4 regions of the Clostridium perfringens genome follow, and region 2 is predicted to be linked to each of the others. Evidence: riboswitches for the same ligand, from Rfam matches in the RefSeq annotation. Region 2 holds a riboswitch; each other region holds the start of a gene.

Region 1 (6,381 bases), 1.3 Mb from region 2:
AAATAGATGGTTGTGACAACATAGTTGTTCCAGTTAAAACAGAGGAACCTATTCCAAAGGGAATGATATTTGATGTAATGAAGGAAATTAACAAGGCTTCTGTTAAACTTCCAATTAAAGTTGGAGATGTAATTATAGAAGATGTTTTAGGAACAGGTGTTAGCATAGTCTCTGCCAAGACAGTTTCATAAATAAATTAAGAAAGGTATCTGAAAAAATCAGATACCTTTCTCTTTTAATACATCTAATATTATATGTACATTAATTAGGATAGAATAAACAGTCCTAACTAGTGAGTAGCTAAAAATAGATATTTAAATATTTAAATTAATTATGACCATTTAACGAGTGTATGCCATTTATGTAAAGCACCTCATAGTAATAATATATTTAATATTTAAATTAATGATTAACCCTTAAATACAAATTTTAGAGTGTATGCCGATTTTGTAAGGCACCTCTTATTTATAAGTTAAGATATTAACTTTATATATTTTTGCTACATTAGTATATTAACCAATATATTTTTTTTTATACTTAAGATTTAAAATTTTTTTAGAATACTTGGAATATGAAGAATTTTAAATAATATGATTCGTCAGAGTTCCAAAGTATAGGGTGGTCTGCACTTTGAGTTCTAACTTCTATTTGTCTTAAAGTTCTTCTTGCATCATGAGCAGCCTCAGCTACAGTTTTCTTTAATTGTTCTTCATCCATATAATGTGAACAAGAGCATGTAGCGAAGTAACCACCTTCTTTAACCATTTTTATTCCTCTAAGATTTATTTCTTTATATCCTCTTATTGCTTGCTTAACAGTATTTCTTGATTTTGTGAAAGCTGGTGGATCTAAAATAACAACACCAAATTGTTTTCCTTCTCTTGACCAATCTCCTAATACATCAAAGGCATTATGCTTTTCAAATTTAACCCTATCTTGAAGGTTATTAAGTTCAGCGTTTCTAGTAGCACAGTCTACAGCGTGTTGAGATACATCTATTCCTAAAACTGATTTAGCACCTGCTATACCGGCATTTAAAGCAAAAGAGCCAGTATGAGTGAAGCAATCTAAAACATCCATACCTTTACATATTCTATGCATTGCAGCTCTGTTTTCTTTTTGATCTAAGAAGAAACCAGTTTTTTGACCATTTTCTAAGTCAACTATGTATTTAACTCCATTTTCAACTATTTGTATATCTGTATCAAATGGTTCAGTTAAGAAGCCTTTTCTTTGCTCTAAACCTTCTATTTCTCTAGTTTTTATATCACTTCTTTCATAGACACCTTTAGCACCGTATTCCTCAACTAGAATTTTAACTATTAGGTCTCTATATTTATCCATTCCAAGAGTTGATATTTGAATTACATAATAATCTTCAAATTTATCAACTGTTAAACCAGGAAGGAAATCAGCCTCTCCAAAGATGAATCTACATGAAGATGTATCTATAACTTTCTTTCTATATTCCCATGCAGTTTTAAATCTTCTCTTGAAGAAATCCTCATCTATTTCTTCATCTATATCTTTAGTCATTATTCTTATAGTTATTTTACTTCTGTCATTTATATAGCCTTTTCCTAAGAAATAACCTTTATGATTGTAAACTTCAACTATATCTCCGTTTTCATAATCTCCATCATATTCGTTTATTTCATCAATATATATCCAAGGTCTGCCTTGTTCAGCTTTTTTGTTTTTACCTTTGTGTAAATAAAACTTACTCGCCATTTAAATAGCTCCTTCCAAAATAATTCTTATAAGATTATAACATATTCTAGGCTTTCCAATAGGTTTAAAATGCATTTAAGAAAAATAAATTGGTACTTTAGAATAATAAGATAATATTTAATATATATTTCTAATAAGAGTAATTTTAAGGATTGAAAAAAATGATAAAAGCTATAGTTATTCCTACACCTAAAAGATTAAAGAAATACATAAGAGATACTGACTTTAAAAAGAAGGCGAAATCTTTTGTTACTCCAGAGAGAGCTATTATATATGGAACCATAGGAACAGGTGTAACCATAATGTCTCTAAGTGATGTACCAGCTAAGCCCTTTGTTATAGGAAGTTTATTATATCATGGCATTGCCTATGAAATTTTAGAAAAGTGGTATGATGAGTATGGTAATGACGAAGAGCTTAGAGAAATGATGATGCAAAATAGAGATTATTGGAATAATTTTTATATGAGGTTTTAAACTATAAAAAATTTATGGGTAAAAATCAATACACATCTAAAATAGATACTTAATTTAAAATATAACTAGAATTTATTAGGAAAAATATATATAATAATTATAGACTTTATAGCTAGGGGTGCCTTTGGCTGAGAGATAACATTTCGTTATTAACCCTTAAACCTGATCTGGATAATACCAGCGTAGGAAAGCCTGTAGAAAGTTTTATAATAGTATTTTATATGGTTAGATTATTATGACTTTTTATAAATTAAGCTACATCCTACATGGATGTAGCTTTTATTTTTTTATTAGACATATTATAACAGGCTATGATTATAAACTAAAAATTGTATGAAGTTTTTAGTTAGAGTTTTATAAAACTTTGAGGTAATTCTTATTTGGGCTATTAGGTTTAATCATAAGATTAAAGGAGATATAGAATATGAGATTTACAGAAAAATTATTAAAAGAAGCAATGCCTATATGGGAGAAGTATTTAGATCACCCATTTATAAAGGAAATTGGAGAAGGAACTCTTGATAAGAATAAATTTAGAGAATATTTAGTTCAGGATTACCTTTATTTAAAAGAATATGCTAAAGTTTTTTGTGCTGGAGTAGTTAAAGCTAAAACTATGGAAGAAATGAAATTCTTTTATAATTCAACAAAGGGAACTATGGAGGATGAAACAGCGGTACATATAGAATATTTAAAAGGATTTGGTATATCAGAATTAGAAGCAGAGAAAAGAGAATATAAGAGTACTACTATAAGTTATACAAGCTATATGCAAGCAATAGCGTTAACCGGAGATTTAGATGAGATTGCTATTGCAACTTTACCATGTACATGGAGTTATAGCTATATAGGAAAATATATTTCAAAAAAATACTCTAACAAATTACAGGGGAATTTCTTTAAACCTTGGATTGATGAGTATGCTTCTGATGGATTTGATAAGTTTACAGATGAGTGGTTAGCTTACGTAGATAAAAAATGTTCAAACTTATCTGAAGAAAAACAAAAAAGATTAATAGATATATTTAAAAGAGCTAGTTTGTACGAACTTGATTTTTGGAATATGGCGTATGATGAAGGTGAAAAATAATGAGTGTTTATTTAGTAGCTTTAATTGGAATTTTAATATTAGGTTTATACATATTAGATTTAAGAAAACATAAAATTACAACAAGAGAAATTATCATGATTGGACTAAGTGTAGCTATTTCTTATGTGCTTTATATGATACCTTTAGTTAGATATCCTCAAGGTGGTGGAATAACTTTCTTTTCTATGCTTCCAATAATGCTTTTATCATTAGTATATGGAAGAACTGTTGGAGTTACAGGAGGATTGATATTTGGGCTTTTGAAAATATTAAACGGAGCTTTTATAGTACACCCAGTACAATTTTTACTTGATTACATACTGTCAAATATGGCTTTAGGACTAGCGGGATCATTTGAAATAGATAAGAAATATAAAATATTCTTTGGCTCACTTATGGCTGGTAGTATAAGTACTTTTGTAAGCATAATATCAGGAGTGATTTTCTTTGGTCAATATGCTCCTCCAGGAATGAATTTATGGATCTATTCAATAATTTATAATACAAGTAGTGCAGGAGTTGAAAGTTTATTAACAGCTATAGTGATAACAATAATGCCAATAAAAATGTTAGCTAAAAGAATGAAGCCTATAAATAATATATAGAAAATTTTAATAAGGAGTTGCATCATAATTAAATTAGATTATTTGATGCAGCTCTTATTTTAGTTTTGGAAGAAACTTGAGTTTATATTATAATGAAAATAAGATTTGTTTTGAAAAGGATGGATAATCGATGAATTTAATAACTCTTGAAAATATAAGTAAGAGCTATTCAGAAAAAATTTTAGCTAATAATGTATCTTTAGGAATAAATGAAGGAGAGAAGATTGGTCTTATAGGAGTTAACGGAACTGGAAAATCTTCTTTCTTAAAAATAGTTGCTGGAGTTGAAGAACCAGACGAAGGAACAGTAACAAAGGGAAATAGAGTAAGAATAGAGTATCTTGCTCAAACACCAGATTATGATGATAATGCTACTGTTTTAGAGCAAGTTTTTAAGGGTAACTCAGAGGAAATGAGAATATTAAGAGAATACGAAGAGTTACTTGAAAAAATAGATAAGGGTGAAGTTAAAGATAGTGATTCTGAAAGATTAATAAAGCTTCAAGGAAAAATAGATGCTTTAAATCTTTGGGATATGGAAAGTGAAGCAAAGAATGTTTTAACTAAGCTTGGAATAACTAATTTTGAAGAAAAAGTAGGAAATCTTTCTGGAGGACAAAAGAAGAGAATAATGCTTGCAGCTGCCTTAATAACTCCTTGTGAATTATTAATACTAGATGAGCCTACTAACCATTTAGATAATGAAACTATAAGTTGGTTAGAAGAATACTTAAATAGTAGAAAAGGCGCTCTTTTAATGATTACTCATGATAGATACTTCCTAGATAGAGTAACAAACAGAATATTAGAATTAGATAGAGGTAGATTATTTAGCTATGATGGAAACTATTCTGTTTTCTTAGAAAAGAAGATGGAGAGAATAGCCATAGAAAAAGCCAGTGAGGAAAAAAGACAAAATCTTATGAGAAAAGAATTAGCTTGGGTAAGAAGAGGTGCAAAGGCTAGAACTACTAAGCAGAAAGCTAGACTTCAAAGATTTGATGAATTAGTAAATCAAGAAGGATTTATTGAAAATGAAAATATAGAAATCTCTGTTATGGGAACAAGATTAGGAAAGAAAATAATAGAGATAGAACACCTAAATAAAAGTTTTGGTGATAAAAAGATTGTTGATGATTTTAACTATATAGTACTAAGAAGTGATAGAATAGGTATTGTAGGACCTAATGGAATTGGTAAATCAACACTTATGGGAATGATTGAAGGAAAAGTAGCACCAGATAGTGGAGAAATAATAAAAGGTGAAACTGTAAAAATAGCTTGCTTCTCACAGGAAGATACACATATGCATCCAGAGATGAGAGCTATAGATTACATAAAAGAAGCAGGAGAGTATTTACAAACTGCCACAGGTGAAAGAATAACAGCATCACAAATGTGTGAAAAGTTTTTATTTGATGGAACACTTCAGTGGACAATGATAGGTATGTTATCTGGAGGAGAAAGAAGAAGACTTCACCTTTTAAGAGTTCTAATGGAAGCCCCTAATGTGCTTTTACTAGATGAGCCTACAAATGATTTAGATATTGAAACTTTAAATAGATTAGAAGATTATTTAGATGACTTTGGTGGAGTTGTCATAACTGTATCCCATGATAGATATTTCCTAGATAGAATTTGTAATAAGATATTTTCTTATAAGGGAAATGGAAAAATAGATATTTATACTGGAAACTATGGGGATTATCTTCTAAGCAAAGAAGAAGAGGTTGTTAACAATAAAGAAAAAGAAGTGGCTGTGGATAAAAATAAAAAAGAGCCATCTGTGGATAAAAATAAAAACAAGGGCAAAGTATTAAAATTCTCATTTAAAGAACAAAGAGAATTTGAAACTATAGATGAAGAAATAATGACTCTTGAAGAAAAAATAGAAGAATTAGATTCTTTAATGGCAAAACATGCATCAGAGTATGGTAGACTTCAAGAACTAATGGAAGAAAAAGCGAAAGTTGAAGAAGAATTAGCCTTTAAATATGAGAGATGGGAATATCTTAATGAGTTAGCAGCACAAATAGAAGAAAACAAAAAGAATAAATAAAATTTATTTTCTTAGATAAGATATTATTTAGGTGAATAAATTAAATTTATATAAATTTGTAGAATTTCTAAAGATTCGATTATATACTAAACTAAAGTTAGAATATACTTAATACTAATATATTGAGTCTAAGGAACGAGAGTTGGTAAAAAGGGGAGCGCTTATGCAAAAGTATTGTAAAAATCAAAATAATATAAATATTTTATTAGATCATGAAAGTGGAAGAGGCTTTAAGGTTACTTTTACTATTAATGAAGAAGGAGAAAGTAATATATTAGTTATTACTAGGGCTCCAAAATCACATAATGCTGAAGATTTAAAAAAAGAGTTAAATAAGGCTATAAAATATTTAATGAATAATGAGGATGAACTTGGAATAATAAAAGAAATAAGTTTTGTATTCCTATTTCCTGTTATTGA
Region 2 (6,381 bases):
ATGCTTTCCTAAATCATCATATAAATTTTCTGTATCTACATCCCATTGAATAGAAACATCAAATGGTGTTTTATCTATGTTATTTTCACCATCTTTTATTTCAGATTTTCTTCTAGCACTTATGAATTTACTATCATAAAACTTTTTATCTTTTTCTGTCTTAGCTCCAAAGGAGTCTATTATTTCGTATCCATTTCCAGTATTTTTTCTAAGTAATATAACATCATCACCATTGAAACCTACTGTTTGGCTTCCTACCCCTAATTTATTTTCTAAATCATTTATAACCTCAGTAAATTTTTCATCTTTTCCTTGGTTATTGTAAATTACATAAGTCTCTCCACTTTCTATAATCTTATCTTCTAAACTTTGAGAAACTGGACTCCCCTCATATTTTCCATTTGAATATACAGCCAAATCATAATTAGAAAGATTTATTCCTTCCCCTGTTCCATTAAATATTTCAATAGCCTTTGAATTAGATGGTCCATGTAAATATTCAGATATTATTAAGTCTCCCTCTTGTGCTTTAAATTCCTTAGCAAAAGTAGGATAAGATGTAAATAAACTTCCTACCATGCTTAAGGATAATGCTTTAGTTATTAAAATCTTATAATCCTTTTTCATATGAATCCCCCTTGAAACAAATTTTTAAATGCTAATTTTCCCTCCCCTCTTTTCAACATATATAGAGTAATAACTACATTTTTTAATCTTTTACCCTATTTTTTTCATAGCATTCATTATATGTTTATTCATAAAAAAAACTCATTATTCTCACTTTACATAACCTTAATGCAAATTTAACAATAAAAAAACCAATTCATAGTCTATTTAAAACTATAAATTGGTTCATATCATAATCACATTATTGATTTTTCAAGACATAAGAAAGGTTCTACTATATCTCTCATAGACATCATTTCTCCTACATGTACATATCCTAAGTTTTTATATAAATTAACTGCATTTTCATTTTTATGATAAGCACTAATTCTTATGGAATTGCACTTTTTTTCCTTTGCCATTTCTTCTACAAAATCTATCATTTTTCTTCCATATCCTTTTCCCCTGTGAGATGGTGAAACAGCTATTCTATGAAATGACAAAAATGGTCCATCAACTTGCCATGCAATATCATTATAAACATCATAAGCATAATCATTAATAGTTGCAACAGCTACTATTTCTCCAGAAGCTTCTATTCCATAAAGATGTTTATTAGAGATATCCTTAAAAATTATTTCAGTATTGGGATAACTTTCGTTCCAATTATAAAGTCCTCTTAAATTCATTTCTTTTACAACATTATCATAAATACTTTTAACCTTGTTTAATTCATGTTCTTCTATTAATCTTATTTTCATTCCTCTTTTTACCTCTTCTAATAAATTAATTTAAAATAATGTTTTATTCAAAAAATCAAATCAAAATTTTACCCCATGTTCATATCTCCTTTAAATATTAATAATAAAATAACTTTAATTAGATAAAGTTTCCTTTGTAAACTATCTGCTTTAAATATGGTTCATTACTTATCGTGGAATAATTTTATTTTATTCAAAAGAAAAAGTCAAAGAATTTTCTGTTAACATTTTTCTGTTTAAAATTTATTAATATTTATCTTTTATTTGCTTTTTTGATATACTCTATTTGAGGAGAGGAAGTGGAATTTATGTTAAAAAAAATTAATTTTCATACCCATACTAAAAGATGTAAACATGCTAAGGGAGAGGATAAGGATTATATTGATGCAGCTATAAAAAACAACTTAGATATTTTAGGATTTAGTGATCATGGTCCTTATCCAGATAATAGATTTAATCTTAGAATGAACTTTAACGAACTTGAGGAATATAAGTCTACTTTAGAAAAACTTAAAATAAAATTTAAAAATTTTATTCAGATTAAAATTGGTTTGGAAATAGAATATTTGCCTTCAGATGATTTTTATTATAATTACCTAAAAAATGAGCTGAAATTTGATTACTTAGCTCTAGGTCAACACTTATTTTTAACTGAAAATGGCGAATTGAAAAATACATATTCCTTAAAAAGTACTAAAGAGTATATAGAATATGCAAAAAGTATTTGTCTTGGTATAAAAAGTGGATACTTTGACTTTGTAGCTCACCCTGATTTAATCTTTATAAATGATTTTCCTTGGGATGAAAATTGTGATAAAGCCTGTAATTTAATTATTGATACAGCAAAAAAATATGATTTCATATTAGAATTTAATGCAAACGGTATTAGAAGAGGAAAGAAAAAATATTCTGATGGAGAAAGATTCCCTTATCCCTATGAAAAGTTTTGGAATAAGGTTTCCTTAGCAGGAGTTAAGACCTTAATTAACTCTGATTGTCACACTCCTTGTGATCTTTGGGATAACACTATGGATTATGCCTATACTCTTGCCAATAACCTTAATTTAAACATTATTGATAATATTTAGCAATTTAAACCTTGCATTTTAATATTTTTAGGTATATAATCAATGTAAATTTGTTTTTAGGAGAATTTTTTATGATAAATAGTACAAACTTAATAAAAGCAAAACTTAATAATTCTTATTATTGCTATTATAGATAGTTTGTATTTATGATTGAATATATGCAGTCATAGATACAAACTCCAAAGAAATTTTGGATTGTATCTATGATGGCTTAATTTTCGTTATAAAGATAGGTCACATAGGTAATACTATATGGCCTTAATAAAGAGTTTTAATACCCTATAGGTCGTATAGTTTAACTATATGACCTATTTTTTTATATTTATATAAAAATCTAGGAGGTATTTTAAATGAAAGAACGAGAAAATTTTACTGGAAAGTTTGGATTTGTAATATCCTGTGTTGGCGCTGCTTTAGGCCTTGGTAACATATGGTTATTTTCCTACAGACTTGGTCAATATGGAGGTGCTGCTTTCTTAATACCCTACTTTTTATTTGTTTTTATACTTGGAACTACAGGTCTTATAACTGAATTTTCCTTTGGTAGAAAGTTTAAAGCAGGTTCATATACTGGTATAGTTGAATCTTTTAAAAGTAAATCATTAAAGGGAGGAAAATTCTTTGGTATGCTCCCTCCTATAGGATTAACAGGAGTTTTTATATTCTACTCTATAGTAATAGGTTGGATTCTTAAATACTTTTTCTTAAGTTTAACTGGATCTATTAATACTATTGACACCACTACTTACTTTAGTAATTTTGCTGGCACACCTAATACAATCTTTTGGTTTGCCCTAGCAATAATATTAACTTTAATAATAGTTTCTTTAGGAATAGACCGTGGTATAGAAAAATTAAACAAAATAGTGATGCCACTACTTCTTTTAATTTTTATAATTTTAATCATAAGATCTCTAACTTTACCAGGATCTTTTGAAGGAGTCAAATATCTATTAGTTCCAAGATGGGAAAACTTATTTAAAATAGATACTTGGGTAATGGCTCTTGGCCAAGCATTTTTCACAGTTTCCCTTAATGGATGCGGTATGGTTGTTTATGGTAGTTATATAAATGATAAATTTGATATTCCATCATCTGCAATACAAACTGCCATATTTGATACTTTAGCTGCCCTTTTAGCATCTTTTATGATTATGCCAGCAGTTTTTGCATATGGATTAAATCCTTCATCTGGGCCATCTTTATTATTTATAACTTTACCAAAAATATTTCAAGGTATGAATTTTGGTGCCTTACTAAGTACATTATTTTTTCTTAGTGTAATATTTGCTGCTATTTCATCCTCTGTAAATATGTTAGAGGGGCCTGTTGAAGCTTTCATGGCTCACTTTAAGTCAAATAGAATAAAAACTTCAATTATAATATCAGTCCTTTGTTTTTTATGTGGAATACCTTTATCATTAAATATGGGAATCTTTGATAACTTCTCAAATCTTATTACAATAATAATTTCTCCACTTTGTGCTTTATTGGTAGCTGTTGTATTCTACTATATTATTGGTGGCGAAAATGTATTAATAGAAGTAAATAAGGGAGCTCATAAAAAACTTGGAAAATGGTTTATTCCTTTAGGGAAATACATTTTTATCTTAGTTACTATACTAGTAATAATTCTTGGAATAATATATGGTGGTATAGGTTAAATTTAAACATTGTAAGTTTTGATAAAAATTTTTATTTAATAATTAATATTACTTGACCTAATTGTCATTTGCATATAAAATATACTTAGAATTATTTCATGTGCTAGGGGTGCCTTTAGGCTGAGAGATGATTATTTTATCATTAACCCTCAACACCTGATCTGGTTAATTCCAGCGTAGGGAAGCGTTTAGGGCTGTATTTAAACCGGATCTATATTTAGATTCGGTTTTTTATTTACATTCTTTAGACTCTCTAAGCACACTTAAAGTTTAAGGAGGGGGTAAAAACTATGATGTCATTTTCACAAATAATAAATGATTTTATTCAAAGTTTTTCATCAATTAATTTAGGAGGAAATTTTAAGGAGATTGTAACTAATCCACTAACAATTCTCACTTTAATAGGAGTCCTAATAATATTAGTTTTACTTATAAAGGCTAAAGACATCAAATTTGATGCAAAAATGCTTACAACAATAGGAATTGCTTTAGCACTTACTGCTGTATTAAACATGCTAAAGATATATAAATTTCCTCAAGGTGGAGGAATAACTTTAGGCAGTATGATTCCTATAATACTTATTGCTTATGCTTATGGTCCATTAGTTGGAATGCTTACTGGATTTTTATTTGGTATAATTTCCTTATTTATAGATCCATATATCCTTCATCCTGTACAAGTATTATTTGATTATCCTATACCATATATGGCATTAGGGGTAGCAGGATTCTTTAAAAATCATAGAATTTCAGGAGCTGTAGTAGCAATATTTTTAAAATTTTTGGCTCACTTTATTTCAGGAGTTGTTTTCTTCGGATCCTTTGCTCCTGAAGGAATGTCTCCAATTCTATATTCATTTTTAGTAAATGGTTCTTTAATAGGTGCTGATGGCTTAATATGTGTAGTACTTTTAGGTATTTTACCTGTTAATAGACTTATTAAAGCTATAAGTTCTAAAAGCGTAACAAGCAAATACGCATCTTAAAATAAAGTAAGGTCTAGATTTCATTAAAATCTAGACCTTTTTATTTTTTAATTAAAGAATTATACTATAGATAAGAGATAAAAAGTTATATAAACTTAGGAGGTACTTATGAGTATTAATCATGGTGCTAATTTATTTGATTTATCAAATGAATTAGGTATAAATAAAAAAGATATTAAAGATTTTAGTTCAAATATAAATCCCTTTGGAGCATCTAAAAAAGCTAAAGATGCAATTTTAAATAATATTGATATGGTTTCTATATACCCAGATCCTAAATATAAAGATTTAAAGGAGTCAATCTCTCAATATTGTCATTGCAAAAAAGAAAATATTATAGTTGGTAGCGGAGCTACAGAATTAATATCCTCTTTTATAAGTGTTATAAACCCTAAAAAAGCTTTATTACTTTCTCCATCTTATTCAGAATATGAAAGTGAACTTGAAAAGATAAATTGTGAAATAACTAAGTTTTTTTCCAAAGAAGAAGATAACTTTAAAATAGATGTTAACAAATTAATAGATAGCATAAACTCTTCAAAGTTTGATTTAGTTATAATTTGTAATCCTAATAATCCTACTGGATTCGCCTTTTCAAAGGATGAAATTTCTTTATTACTAAAAAATACTTCATCAATATTCATGGTTGATGAAACTTATGTTGAGTTTACAGAGCCTGAAATTTACTCCTCTACTCCACTAGTAGATATATTTAATAATCTATTTGTAATTAGAGGAACTTCTAAATTTTTCTCAACTCCAGGTATAAGATTAGGTTATGGACTTATTTCTAATAAAGAAATTAAAAAGTCAATGGTTGAAAAACTTGATTTGTGGAATATAAATATCTTTGCTACAACAATGGGAGAAATTATGTTTAAGGATAAAGAGTATATTCTTTCAAATACCTCTAAGTTAAAAGAAGAAAGAGATTATTTATTTAGAGAATTAAGTTCAATAAAGGACTTAAAGGTATATGAAAGTTACAGTAACTTTATACTTTGTAAAATTAGATCTAAAAAATTCACTGCTACTGAACTTTATAATAAACTTTTAGAAAAAGGATTGATAATAAGAAACTGTTCTTCTTTTGAAGGTTTAAATGAATATTTCTTTAGGGTTTGTGTCTTAAAACCTGAAGATAATAAACTTCTTATAGAAAATCTTAAAAATTTATTTTTATAATTTAAAAAATTAATAGGTTGCATATACATAATTTTTATTATTAATTATATATGCAACCTCTTAATTTTTGAAATTATATCTTATATTATAA
Region 3 (6,381 bases), 1.0 Mb from region 2:
TTATTTTTCCGTATGGAAGAAGTCCTAACTTAATTAAGGCTTGGAAGCCATTACAAATTCCAAGTATTAATCCATCTCTCTCATTTAAAAGCTTCATAACTGAATCTTTTATCTTAGGATTTCTAAATATTGTTGCTATAAATTTAGCTGATCCATCTGGCTCATCTCCTGCTGAGAACCCCCCTGGCAACATAATTATTTGAGATTTGTCAATTTCTTTTTTAAGCATATTTATTGAATCAATTAAGGCTTCCTTATTTAAATTTCTAATTATAACTTCACTTACCTCAGCACCTTCTTTTTCAAAGGCCCTTCTACAATCATACTCACAGTTAGTTCCTGGGAATACTGGTATAACTACTCTTGGTTTTTCTACCCTTGTTATCTTTGATTTAAGTTTTTCTTCTATATGCATTTGTCCATTATCTAAAATATTAGCCCCGTCTTTATCATTATTTATTAAGTCTGAAACGCACTCTTCTTTATCTTCAGTTTTAGATTTAAATACATACTCAAGCTTTTCTTCATAAGCTTTTTCTAATTCCTCTAAAGAAACCTCAAAATCATATTCTTCACATTTTATAACCCCATCTTTTATTGTGCTTCCTATAACCTTATAATTAGTTCCCTTAAACTCATCCTCAAGGTTAACCCCTTCTTTAACCTCTAATATTAAACTTCCATAATTAAATCCAAAAAGTTCTTCTTTAGAAATATTATTTAATATTGCCCCAATTCTATTTCCTAGTGACATCTTAGTAATTCCCTCTGATACCCCACCAAACTTAAGAGAGTATGCTGAAACCACCTTTTCTTCTCCTATTAACTCATAAAGTTTTTCTAAGTTATTTTTAAATCCTTCCATTTCTAAAGTTCCATCTTCTAATTTCTCACCTTTCATAAGAACTAAAGTTGATCCTATATTTTTAAACTCAGGTGAAATAATTCTTGAAGCCTTTTCAAGACCTACTGCAAAGGAAACTAAAGTTGGTGGAACATTTAACTCTCCAAAACTTCCTGACATTGAATCTTTTCCACCTATTGCAGGTAATCCTAAATCCATTTGTGCCTTATAAGCTCCTAGTAATGCTGCAAAAGGCTTGCCCCATTTTTCTTCATCTCTTAATAATTTTTCAAAATATTCTTGGAAAGTTAATCTAACTTTTTTATAATCTCCTCCCATAGCAGCTATTTTAGTTACTGATTCAATAACTGAATAAAATGCCATGTGGAATGGACTCCATACTCCTAAATAAGGATTAAATCCATATGTCATTAAAGAAGCATCTTTACTTTCTCCTCCTAAGACAGGAATTTTAGCAGCCATACCCTCTGCTGGTGTTAATTGATACTTCCCTCCTAAAGGCATAAGAACTGTTCCTCCACCTATAGTTGAATCAAATCTCTCAATTAATCCTTTTTGACTACAAACATTTAAATTTCTTAAAGATTTTAGCCATTCCTCTTTAACGTCAAAGTTTTTAACTTCATATGGATAAACACTTGGTGATTTTACTTTTAAAGAAATTTCTTGTTTTGCCCCATTTGTATCTAAGAAACTTCTCTTTATATCAACTATAGTTTTATCCTTCCAATTCATTCTTAACCTATCAGTATCTGTAACTTCAGCCACAATTGTAGCTTCTAAATTCTCTTCTTCTGAAAGTTTTATAAATCTATCTGCATTTTCAGAGGAAATAACAACAGCCATTCTTTCTTGAGATTCTGATATGGCAAGTTCAGTTCCATCTAATCCCTCATATTTTTTAGGAACTTTATTTAAATCTATATCAATTCCTCTGCATAATTCTCCAATTGCTACTGATACTCCACCAGCTCCAAAGTCATTACATCTTTTTATCATTTGAGCTACTTCTTTATTTCTAAAAAGTCTCTGAATTTTTCTCTCTGTTGGAGCATTTCCTTTTTGAACTTCTGCTCCACATTGATTTATTGATTCTTCTGTGTGTTCCTTTGAAGAACCTGTAGCCCCACCAATACCATCTCTTCCAGTTCTTCCTCCAAGAAGTATTACAATATCTCCCTTTGAAGGTTCAAGTCTTATTACATTTTCCTTTGGCGTGGCAGCTATAACTGCACCTACTTCCATTCTCTTAGCCGCATAATTTGGATGATAAATTTCTGATACTTGTCCAGTTGCAAGGCCTATTTGATTTCCATATGAGCTATATCCATGAGCAGCTCCTAAAGTTATTTTTCTTTGAGGTAATTTGCCCTTTAAAGTTTCACAAATTTCAACTGTTGGATCTGCTGATCCTGTAACCCTCATAGCTTGATAAACATAACTTCTTCCTGAAAGGGGATCCCTAATAGCTCCCCCTAAACAAGTGGCTGCTCCTCCAAAAGGCTCTATTTCTGTTGGGTGATTGTGTGTCTCATTTTTAAACATTAAAAGATATTCTTCAGTTCCCTTATCTGTTTCTATTTCTATATTTATAGAACAAGCATTTATTTCTTCTGAAACATCTAAATCATCAAGTTTTCCTCTTTTTCTTAGCTCCTTCATGGCTATTGTGGCTAAATCCATTAACTTAACTTCTTTATTATTTAAGTTCTCCCCATAAACATAGGCTCTTGAATTTTTATAATCTTCATAAGCCTTTTTAATAGGTTCAGAATACTTGCCCTCTTCTATATAAACATCTTTTATTATTGTTTCAAAAGTTGTGTGTCTACAATGATCTGACCAATAAGTATCAATAACCTTAATCTCAGTTATTGTTGGATTTCTATCCTCTGATTTAAAATAATCTCTTATTAGTTTTAAATCTTCTAAACTCATAGCTAAAGATTTTTCTCTATGGAAATTTTTAAGTCCCTCTTCATTTAAACCTAAAAAGCCATTTAAAATCTCAACCTCATTAGGTTCCTCTAAGTTTTCTTCTAAGACTTTTGAAAGTGGACTAACTTCCCTTGAATCAACAGGATTAATGTAATAAGATTTTATTTTATTTATCTCTTCCTGATTTAAATTCCCTTTTAAAATAAGTACTTTTGATGATTTAACAGGAACTTTTTCCTCCTCAGTAAGAAGCATTATACACTCTGAAGCTGAATCAGCTCTTTGATCATACTGTCCTGGTAAATATTCAACACCAAAAGCTATTTCATCTTGTCCTATTTCAAAATTTTCCTCATATACTCTATCTACTGGAGCTTCTGACAAAATAGTATTTACAGTTCTTACATACTGTTCTTCTTCCATATCTCCTAATATGTATTTATTTAAAACTCTTACATCCTCCAAAGCTTCAATCCCTAAATTATCTTTAAAATCCTTAAGTAATATCTGACTTTCTACATTAAAACCAGCTTTTTTTTCTACAAATACCATTCTAATACCAGACATTTTAATCCCCCATTCAAAACACGAACATTATTAATGATTAAAAATTAATCATTCGTTAATTAAACATTACCACCTTAAATACGTATTGTCAATATTTAAAATTATTTAAAAATTCGTTTTTTAGATGATTTTAGACGTATTTATATTGTTTTTATTAATTAAAGTTCGTATTTAAGAATAAAAATAGAGATATATTAAAAGTCTCGAATAATATTTTTTAATATATCTCTAATATTTTTAGTCTTCTCTTAAAAGATTTATATCCTTTCCTTCTAGAATCTTATTCATATTTCTTATAGAGCACATTTTTCCACACATTGTACAACTATCTTTATGTTCAGGAGTAGATTCTTTTCTATATCTAATGGCTTTTTCACTATCTATAGCTAAAGAAAACATCTCGTCCCAATCTAGTCTTTTCCTAGCATCACTCATTTTATTATCTATGTCCCTTGCCCCAGAAATTCCTTTTGCTATGTCAGCTGCATGAGCCGCTATCTTTGTGGCAACTATTCCTTCCCTTACATCCTCTAAATTAGGAAGTCTTAAATGTTCTGCTGGTGTTACATAACAAAGAAAATCTGCTCCATAAGAAGCTGCCATAGCCCCTCCTATAGCACTTGTTATATGATCATATCCTGGTGCAATATCAGTTACTATTGGTCCTAAAACATAAAATGGTGCTCCATGGCATAATTTTTTCTCTAATAAAACATTAGCTTCTATTTCATTCATTGCCATATGCCCTGGACCCTCTATTATTACTTGTACATTTCTTTCCCAAGCTCTTTTTGTTAGCTCTCCAAGAGTAATTAATTCTTTGATTTGTACAGCATCAGTTGCATCAGCTATTGAACCTGGTCTACAAGCATCCCCTAAACTTAAAGTTAAATCATACTTTTCACATATATCTAATAATCTATCAAAATATTCATAGAAAGGATTTTCTCTATTATTTAATTCCATCCATGCAAAAAGAAGAGATCCTCCTCTAGAAACTATATTAGTAAGTCTTTTATTTCTTCTAAAAGTTTCAATTGTTTCTCTATTTAATCCAGCATGTATAGTAACAAAGTCAACTCCATCCTTTGCATGTTTTTCTACAACTTCAAAAAATTCATCAACAGTTATATCTTTAAGCTCTTTATCATAGAAACCTACTACATCATACATTGGTACAGTTCCTATCATAGCCGTAGAAACTTCTACAAGTCTTTTTCTAAAATCATAAGTTTTACCATAATTACTTAAATCCATTATAGATTCTGCATTCATATCTATTGCTTTTTTAACTTTTTCTAACTCTAATTCTATATTGGCACAGTCCTTTGAAATTCCTAGGTTAACATTTATTTTAGTTCTTAACCCTTGTCCAACACCTTCTGCACTTATACTTTTATGATTTTTATTAGCTGGTATTACAATTTTTCCTTCAGCCATTAAATTCATTAAAGTTTCAATATTAATTCCTTCTTTTTCTGAAACTACTTGCATTTCCTTTGTTATTATTCCTTTTTTAGCAGCATCCATTTGAGTTGTATAATTCATATTAGTTCTCCTTATTTTAATTTTTTAACTGCGCAGTTAAATTAATATAGGATCCTATTTTTTTATAAAAAATAAAAGCTTGCCATAAGGCAAGCTTAATAAACACTTATATAGATACATTTATAACTTTTTAAAGTATAAATATAAATAAACAACAGTTTATGCTTCCCTACGGTAGTACTAACTACATCAGGTTTTAAGGGTTAGATAGATATTATCCTCTCAGCATATAAAATGCACCCCTAGCACTTACGATTAAATATTCACTTTTTTTAAATTATACTATCAATTTTTTTCAATTTCAAGTAAATTTATAAAAATAAGTAATAATATACTTAATAATTATTTAAGCTAAATATAAAAAATATACTAAATTAAAACCAAGTAAAATATAAGTAGAAATTAAAAAAGCTTTAGAATAAGTTCCTATCTCATTCTAAAACTTTCCTAACTATTCCGATTTATATATTATAATTTAAGTTTTCTCTACAAAACAATGGAATTTTAAAAGCCTGTATGACAAAATCCACCGCCTCTATTTACACTTTTAAGTTTAGAAACATCATCTGTTTTTATAAAATTAGCTTTATAATATTTTGCTAAAACCATCTGAGCAATTCTATTTCCTTTTTTTATGTATATAGTTCCATATGGATTTCCGTTCTTATCTAAATAAATATATGTTTTTAATAACTTTTTATAAGCTTTTTTTCCTTCATCCTCATAAGAACTTATATCATGTCCTTTAGATTCTAAATAGTCGCTTAATCTTACTTCAGTATAATTATTTTTTAAATCATCTAATATACTTATATCATTAGCTATCTCATAAGGAAGATTGGCTATATTATAATTATTTTCTAAAATTACTGATATATCACTAACTGAATCAGCATCAATAGTTCCTATTGAGTTTGAAATTTTTAAGTTTGTTCTTAAAGAAAGTCCACTTCTAGCCCTAATTTGAAGCTCCATATTATCAGGAATTGCAAACTTTAACCCTAGTGGAATTGCAACCTTTTCAAAAGGTCTTATAACCATATCCTCTGCTGCAAAAAGGTCTGCTCCTGCGGCTAATGGTGTTTCATATTTAGGTGTTTCTCCATTTTTATCATATTGAATATATACATCTCTCACTCTTTGTTCTCCCGCCATAAAATTCACCTCCATCTTTAGTAAAAATTATATTTTAAAATCCCCCTATTAACAAATGTGTAAATCATCCATATTCTTAATTGAAAGTTGTATTATTAACATTTTGTTAATATATTTTCTTTATTCTTACATTTACAACTTATTACTTTTATTAAGAATTTTTTTATAGAAAAACTTAATTTTCTATAAAAAAATAACAGGTTTAATCTCTCTAACCTGTTACTTTTTACTTATTTAAAATTATTTTTAAAAATTATTTCTATTCATGTTATATATACAAATTCCAGCAATAGCACCTGTTATAAATA
Region 4 (6,381 bases), 250 kb from region 2:
GCTAAATAATAATTTAGATGATAAAGACAATTATTATGAAACTAAATTAAAAGAAAAGGATGAAGAAATAAGAAAATTAAAAGAAGAAATTGAAAAGTTAAAATAATTTAAATGGGCTACATTTATGTATCTTATAAATAAAACTCATAAACATTTACTGAAATTATTAATGAATTTTATTTTTAAGATTTAATGTAGCTCTTAATTTTTAGAAAATATAATGTTAATAAAATATTAACTAAATGTGAATAGAAATAAAATAAATAAGGGGTTTTAATAAATTTTGGGATAATTTAAGAAAATTCAAACTTTGATTTTATAATCTTTAGGTAGTAAAATGAACATAGTTCACTGTGAGTTTTATTAATGGTATTTAAAGAAATAATATTAATAAAAGTCACACTTAGAATAAGTAAAAACTTACGAAAGGGTGATAATAATGAAGAAAAAATCAGTTGGAATTACCATGGCTGTCTTCTTGTTAGGAATCTTCATGGGAGCTATTGACTCTGGTATAGTTTCACCAGCAAGAGATATAATAGCTGATGGATTAAAAGTTTCACAAAATGCTAGTGTTTGGGTTGTAACAATATACACCTTAGCATATGCAGTATCAATGCCTCTTATGGGAAAACTTTCTGATAAGTATGGTAGAAAAAAAGTTTACATGGTTTCAATAACTCTATTTGGACTAGGTTCTTTACTATGTGGGGTATCAGATTACGTAAATAGTTATACATTCTTATTATTCTCAAGAGTTATAGAAGCAATAGGTGGCGGAGGTATAATGCCAATAGCTACAGCGTACATAGGAACATCATTCCCAGTTGAAAAAAGAGGTTCAGCTTTAGGGATGATTGGAGGAGTATATGGAATAGCAACAGTTGTAGGACCAACCTTAGGTTCAGGAATACTTTCTATTTTTGGAGATAAAAACTGGGGATTTTTATTCTTAGTAAATGTTCCAATCAGTATAATAATATTACTTATGGCAACTAAATTAGAAGAAAATACTTCTGCACAAGGAATTAAGAAATTAGATGTTTGTGGTTCAGGAGTATTAACAATATTAATTTTATCTTTAATGTATGGAGCTACAAACTTAAAATTCTATGATTTTGCTAATTCAATAAAATCACTAGATGTTTGGCCATATCTTTTAATATTTATAATATCAATTCCAATATTAGTTTGGGTGGAAAAGAAAGCAGAAGATCCAGTAATAAACTTATCTTACTTTACTAATAAGGAAATAGCTATAACTTTAATATTAAGCTTTGTTGTAGGTTGTGGATTAATGGCAACAGTATTTATTCCTCAATTTAGTGAAAATATATTAAGAACACCAATGGGTAGTGGTGGATATATAGTTACAATATTTGCAATATTTGTAGGTATAGCAGCACCTTTAGGTGGAAAATTCATAGATAAAATAGGAGTTAAAAAAGTACTATTAATAGGTATGTCTTTAGTTATCATAGGAAATCTTTATCAAGGATATGTAACAACTAAACATCCAGGTATGGTTAACTTAATAATAGGTTTAGCTATTATGGGATTTGGTTTAGGATTCTCTATGGGAACACCAATAAATTACTTAATGCTTAGTTTAGTACCAGATAATGAGGCTACAGTTGGACAATCAGCAGTATCATTAATTAAATCCATAGGTATTGCAGTATCACCAAATATTCTTATTAACTTTATATCAGATGCAGGTAGAAGAGTACCAGAAGCATTACAAAAAGTTATGCCACATGTAGATGGAATGTCTAATATAATGTCAAATAGTGGTGGAGCTTCAAATGTTGCTAATTCAATGGGAAATGCCAGCGTTACTAATATATTTAGTCTTATAAAAGGAATGGTACAATCACAATTTGCAGCTTTAGGAGACAAATTTGCAAATAATCCTCATATGAATATTGATATGATTGAAAAATCATATATGCAAAGTTTAGATGGAGCTAAAGATGCAATAGAAACTGCATTCCAACAAACTATGAATACAGGATATACTAAATTATTCTTAACATGTGCTATTATAGCTTTAATAGGATTAATATTAACAGCTATGTTAAATAATAATTTAATAACAATGAAAAATAGAAGATTAGAAAAGAAGGAAAAAACTAATTGATAAAAAATGTTTTTTGAGTTATGATAAATAAAAACAAATAATTTTAAGATATTGCTAGGGGTGCTGTAAAAGGCTGAGAGGGATAATAAGTCCTAACTCTAATAACCTGATTTGGTTAATACCAGCGTAGGGAAGTATATTTTAAGTTGTGATTTTTCATATTAGAAAATATTATTATGATTAATTAGAGAATATATTTTTAAAAGGTTTAGCAATATTGCTAAACCTTTTTTTGTTGGTATAAAAGTCTTAAGAATATAGAAAAGAGGTGAAGGTATGATTGTTAATGGTAAGAAAGTAGAAAAAGGTGAACTTAATACAGTTTATGATTTACTAAAAAGTTTAAATGTAAATAGTAAGAGAGTTGTTGTAGAACTAAACAAAGAGATAGTTAATTCCTGTAATTATAATGAAATCTTACTTAATCATGAAGATGTAATTGAGATTATTGCCTTTGTTGGTGGAGGATGATTAAGAAGTATTTAAGAAGTCTAAACAATAAAAGGTGAGTGAAAATAAAAGAGAAAAAAGATAAGAGGGACCTTTATGAATATAAAGATTAATGAAAAGTGGAGAGAGGTAAAAGAAAATTGCACAGTATATTCTTTAAAAAATAAAGAATTTCCTGATTCTCATGTTATAGTTTTAAATGGATTTCCACTTGTAGAAGATAAGAAACTTAAGGATGGAGATAGGATTGTCTTTATAAAAAAGGGAATTATGCCTAATAAAGAGGAGTTAGAAGAACTAATGGTATCTAGGCATACACCAGGTATTCATGAAAAACTAAAAAGAATTAAGGTTTTAATAGCTGGATGTGGAGGCCTTGGATCTAATATTGCTATTTCCTTAGGAAGAATAGGGGTTGGAAGTATAAGCTTAGTAGACTTTGATATAGTAGAACCTTCTAATTTAAATAGGCAACAGTATTATATTGAGGATATTGGAGAATTTAAAGTAACTGCTTTAAAAAGAAACTTAATTAGAATAAATCCTTTTATAAAAATAGAAGCTTTAAATCTTAAGCTTTCTGAAGATAATATGGGTATTTTACAAGGCGCTGACATAATAATAGAAGCCTTTGATAATCCAGATTATAAAGCCTTATTAGCTAATTATGTTCTAGGTAATATGAAGGACAAATTTTTGATTTCCTCTTCAGGAATGGCTGGTTTTTATGATTCAAATTTAATAAAAACAAAGCAAATAACAGATAATTTTTATATTTGTGGAGATTTGGTAAATGAAGCTAAGGAAGGCTGTGGATTAATGGCTCCTAGAGTGGCTATATGTGCAAATCACATGGCTAATTTAGTTATAGATATAGCTGTTAACAAAATAGAATTTTAAAAATAAATAATAGTAAAAATAGAGTGGATTTTAAGTGCTTTTTAGACAGAGTTTATATATAAAAAATAAAATACTAGTCTAAAATATGAAGAAATAAGAAGAGTAGTGAGTAGAAAAGGGGAATTTTTTATGGACAAGTTAATAATAGGTGGAGTAGAGATAAAAAATAGACTTTTTGTTGGAAGTGGTAAATATCCTTCAAATGAAATAATAAAGGATATTTTAGAGGGAAGTGGCTCTCAAGTTATAACTTTAGCCTTAAGAAGGGTAGATTTAGATAATAAGGAAGAGGATATTCTTCAAAATATACCTAAGGATGTAATACTACTTCCTAATACTTCTGGGGCAACTAATGCAGAGGAGGCTATTAGAATAGCAAGGATAGCAAGAGCTATGGGATGTGGAAACTGGATAAAGATAGAAGTTATATCAGATTCTAAGTATTTGCTTCCAGATAATGAAGAAACCATAAAGGCAACTAAGGTATTAGCTGATGAAGGATTTATTGTCCTTCCTTATATGTGTCCAGATCTTTATGCAGGAAGAAGATTAATAGAAGCTGGAGCGGCAGCTGTAATGCCACTTGGTGCACCAATAGGAAGTAATAGAGGGTTAAAGACTAAAGAATTGATTCAAATAATGATAGATGAATTAGATATTCCTATTATAGTTGACGCAGGTATAGGAAAGCCATCACAGGCTATGGAAGCTATGGAAATGGGAGCTGCAGCTTGTTTAGTTAATACTGCCATAGCATCCTCAGAAGATCCTATAAATATGGCTAGAGCTTTTAAAATGGCAGTAGAAGGTGGCAGATTAGCTTATGAAGCTAAAATGGGAAGAGAATCAAAGTTTGGAAATGCTTCATCTCCACTTACTGGATTTTTAGATTAGGAGATGATTTAATTGAGTTTTTATGATGTAGTAGAAAAATATAGAGGTTTTGATTTTTATGGATATTTTGATTCTGTAAAAAAGGAAGATGTATTAAGAAGTATTTATGAAAGAAAGAAGAGACCAGAGGATTTACTTAATTTAATATCTCCTATGGGAGAAGAGGTTTTAGAAGAAATGGCTCAAGAAGCAAGAAATCTCTCTTTAAAATATTTTGGAAGAACAATATTACTTTATACACCTATGTATATATCAAATTATTGTGTAAATAAGTGTTCATATTGTGGGTATAATGTAGAAAATAAAATATGTAGGAAAAAATTAAATCAAGAAGAAATAGAAAAAGAGGGGGAAGCTATTTCAAAGGATGGATTTAAACATATTCTAATATTAACAGGGGAAAGTGAATATCATACTCCAGTAGAGTATATAGAAGAGAGCATTAAAACTTTGAAAGAGAAATTTCCTTCAATAACCATTGAAATATATCCAATGACAGAAGAGGAATATAAAAAGGTGGTAGAAGCAGGTGCAGAAGGGCTTACTGTATATCAAGAGACCTATGATGAAAAAGTATATGATAGGGTTCATGTGGCTGGTCCAAAGAAAAATTATAAATTCAGATTAGAAGCTCCAGAGAGAGGAGCAGAAGCTGGAATGAGAAGCATAAGTATAGGAGCCTTATTAGGATTAGCTGATTTTAGAATAGATGCCTTCTTTACAGCAATGCATGGAAAATATTTAAGAGATAAGTATCCTCATATAGATATAAGTTATTCAGTTCCAAGAATAAGACCCTGTGAAGGAGGGCTTAAAAAGTTAAATGAAGTTGAGGATAGGGAACTAGTTCAAATACTTTTAGCCTATAGACTATTTGATCCTCAAGGAGGAATAAATATATCTACTAGAGAAGGAAAGGATTTTAGAAGAAATTTAATTCCTTTAGGAGTAAGTAAAATTAGTGCTGGAGTTTCAACTGAGGTTGGAGGCCATTCTTTAAAAGAAAAAGGTACAAGCCAATTTGATATAAATGATGAAAGTTCTGTAAGTGAAGTTAAGGAATTAATAAAAAGTCAAGGTTATCAACCTATATTTAAGGATTGGCATAGATTTTAAAATAATTTTTTATTAAAATGGTGATTTTTATGTTTTTAATAACCAATAGAAAGTTAGTAAATAGGGAAAGATATTTTAATACCATAGAGGAAGCAGGTAAATATGGTGTTAAAAATATAATTTTAAGAGAAAAAGATTTAAGTACAGAGGAATTAATAGAGGTTTATATAAAAATAAAAGAGTTAGTTCCAGAGGAAACAAATATAATATTAAATTCCAATATTGAAGCAGCAAGGATTTTAAAAGAGAAGTTTATTCATTTAAGCTTTAATGATTTTAAGAGAAATTTAGAAGAAATTAAATCCTTAAAGGTTGGAGTATCTGTTCATTCTATCTTAGAGGCCCTTGAGGCTGATAGATTAGGGGCAAGCTATATATTAGTATCTCCTATTTTTGAAACGCAATGTAAGAAGGACGTAACTCCTAAGGGAATTAATTTTATAAAAGAGATTAAGGAAAAGGTAAATTGCAAGGTCATAGCCTTAGGAGGAATAAATGAACTTAACTTTAAAGAAGTATTAGGGGCTGGTGCTGATGATTTTGCATGTATGTCACTTTTATTTATGAGTAATAATATAAAGAAGTCCTTAGATACTTTTAAAGCTCTTTAAATATATCTAGATTTATATGAAGGAAAATGTAAATTATATGATTATTAATAGAATTATGGTATAATTGATATTAATTAATAATTACAATTTGTTATCAAAGGAGAATTGCTTATGTCATTTGAGAGAATAGATATTTCAGATAGAAGTGAACAAGAAGGAAGAAGTTGTGTAATCTTATATAACTTTGGAAATAAGGAATTAAAGAAAATACAAAACTTTGCTAGAATAATGGGAATAAAAGATCAAATAGTTTTAAATTCTAAAAATGGA

What was found. A riboswitch is a leader RNA that binds a small molecule or an ion and turns the genes downstream of it on or off. The one in region 2 is predicted to bind thiamine pyrophosphate.
Positions count from the first base shown of each region.
Region 1: linked by a shared signal. The riboswitch ahead of tenA (thiaminase II) and the one ahead of thiT (energy-coupled thiamine transporter ThiT) in region 2 are both predicted to bind thiamine pyrophosphate.
Region 3: linked by a shared signal. The riboswitch ahead of thiC (phosphomethylpyrimidine synthase ThiC) and the one ahead of thiT (energy-coupled thiamine transporter ThiT) in region 2 are both predicted to bind thiamine pyrophosphate.
Region 4: linked by a shared signal. The riboswitch ahead of thiS (sulfur carrier protein ThiS) and the one ahead of thiT (energy-coupled thiamine transporter ThiT) in region 2 are both predicted to bind thiamine pyrophosphate.

Region 1 is NZ_CP065681.1:436,185-442,565, forward strand. It holds gene I6G60_RS02250 (DUF1667 domain-containing protein) at 1-191, shown strand, start outside; gene I6G60_RS02255 (class I SAM-dependent rRNA methyltransferase) at 556-1,731, opposite strand; gene I6G60_RS02260 (hypothetical protein) at 1,893-2,207, shown strand; TPP riboswitch at 2,312-2,413, shown strand; gene tenA (thiaminase II) at 2,632-3,297, shown strand; gene thiT (energy-coupled thiamine transporter ThiT) at 3,297-3,902, shown strand; gene I6G60_RS02275 (ABC-F family ATP-binding cassette domain-containing protein) at 4,033-5,961, shown strand; gene I6G60_RS02280 (DUF1643 domain-containing protein) at 6,125-6,381, shown strand, end outside.
Region 2 is NZ_CP065681.1:1,741,537-1,747,917, reverse strand. It holds gene I6G60_RS08505 (CehA/McbA family metallohydrolase) at 1-627, opposite strand, end outside; gene I6G60_RS08500 (GNAT family N-acetyltransferase) at 864-1,367, opposite strand; gene I6G60_RS08495 (histidinol-phosphatase) at 1,667-2,455, shown strand; gene I6G60_RS08490 (sodium-dependent transporter) at 2,806-4,119, shown strand; TPP riboswitch at 4,215-4,319, shown strand; gene thiT (energy-coupled thiamine transporter ThiT) at 4,410-5,105, shown strand; gene I6G60_RS08480 (pyridoxal phosphate-dependent aminotransferase) at 5,214-6,290, shown strand.
Region 3 is NZ_CP065681.1:2,775,490-2,781,870, forward strand. It holds gene I6G60_RS13005 (phosphoribosylformylglycinamidine synthase) at 1-3,370, opposite strand, end outside; gene thiC (phosphomethylpyrimidine synthase ThiC) at 3,608-4,918, opposite strand; TPP riboswitch at 5,068-5,172, opposite strand; gene I6G60_RS13015 (dUTP diphosphatase) at 5,423-6,073, opposite strand; gene I6G60_RS13020 (hypothetical protein) at 6,320-6,381, opposite strand, start outside.
Region 4 is NZ_CP065681.1:1,487,484-1,493,864, forward strand. It holds gene I6G60_RS07325 (RelA/SpoT domain-containing protein) at 1-106, shown strand, start outside; gene I6G60_RS07330 (MFS transporter) at 440-2,140, shown strand; TPP riboswitch at 2,187-2,290, shown strand; gene thiS (sulfur carrier protein ThiS) at 2,417-2,611, shown strand; gene thiF (sulfur carrier protein ThiS adenylyltransferase ThiF) at 2,687-3,490, shown strand; gene I6G60_RS07345 (thiazole synthase) at 3,620-4,384, shown strand; gene thiH (2-iminoacetate synthase ThiH) at 4,397-5,500, shown strand; gene I6G60_RS07355 (thiamine phosphate synthase) at 5,530-6,111, shown strand; gene I6G60_RS07360 (DUF3783 domain-containing protein) at 6,223-6,381, shown strand, end outside.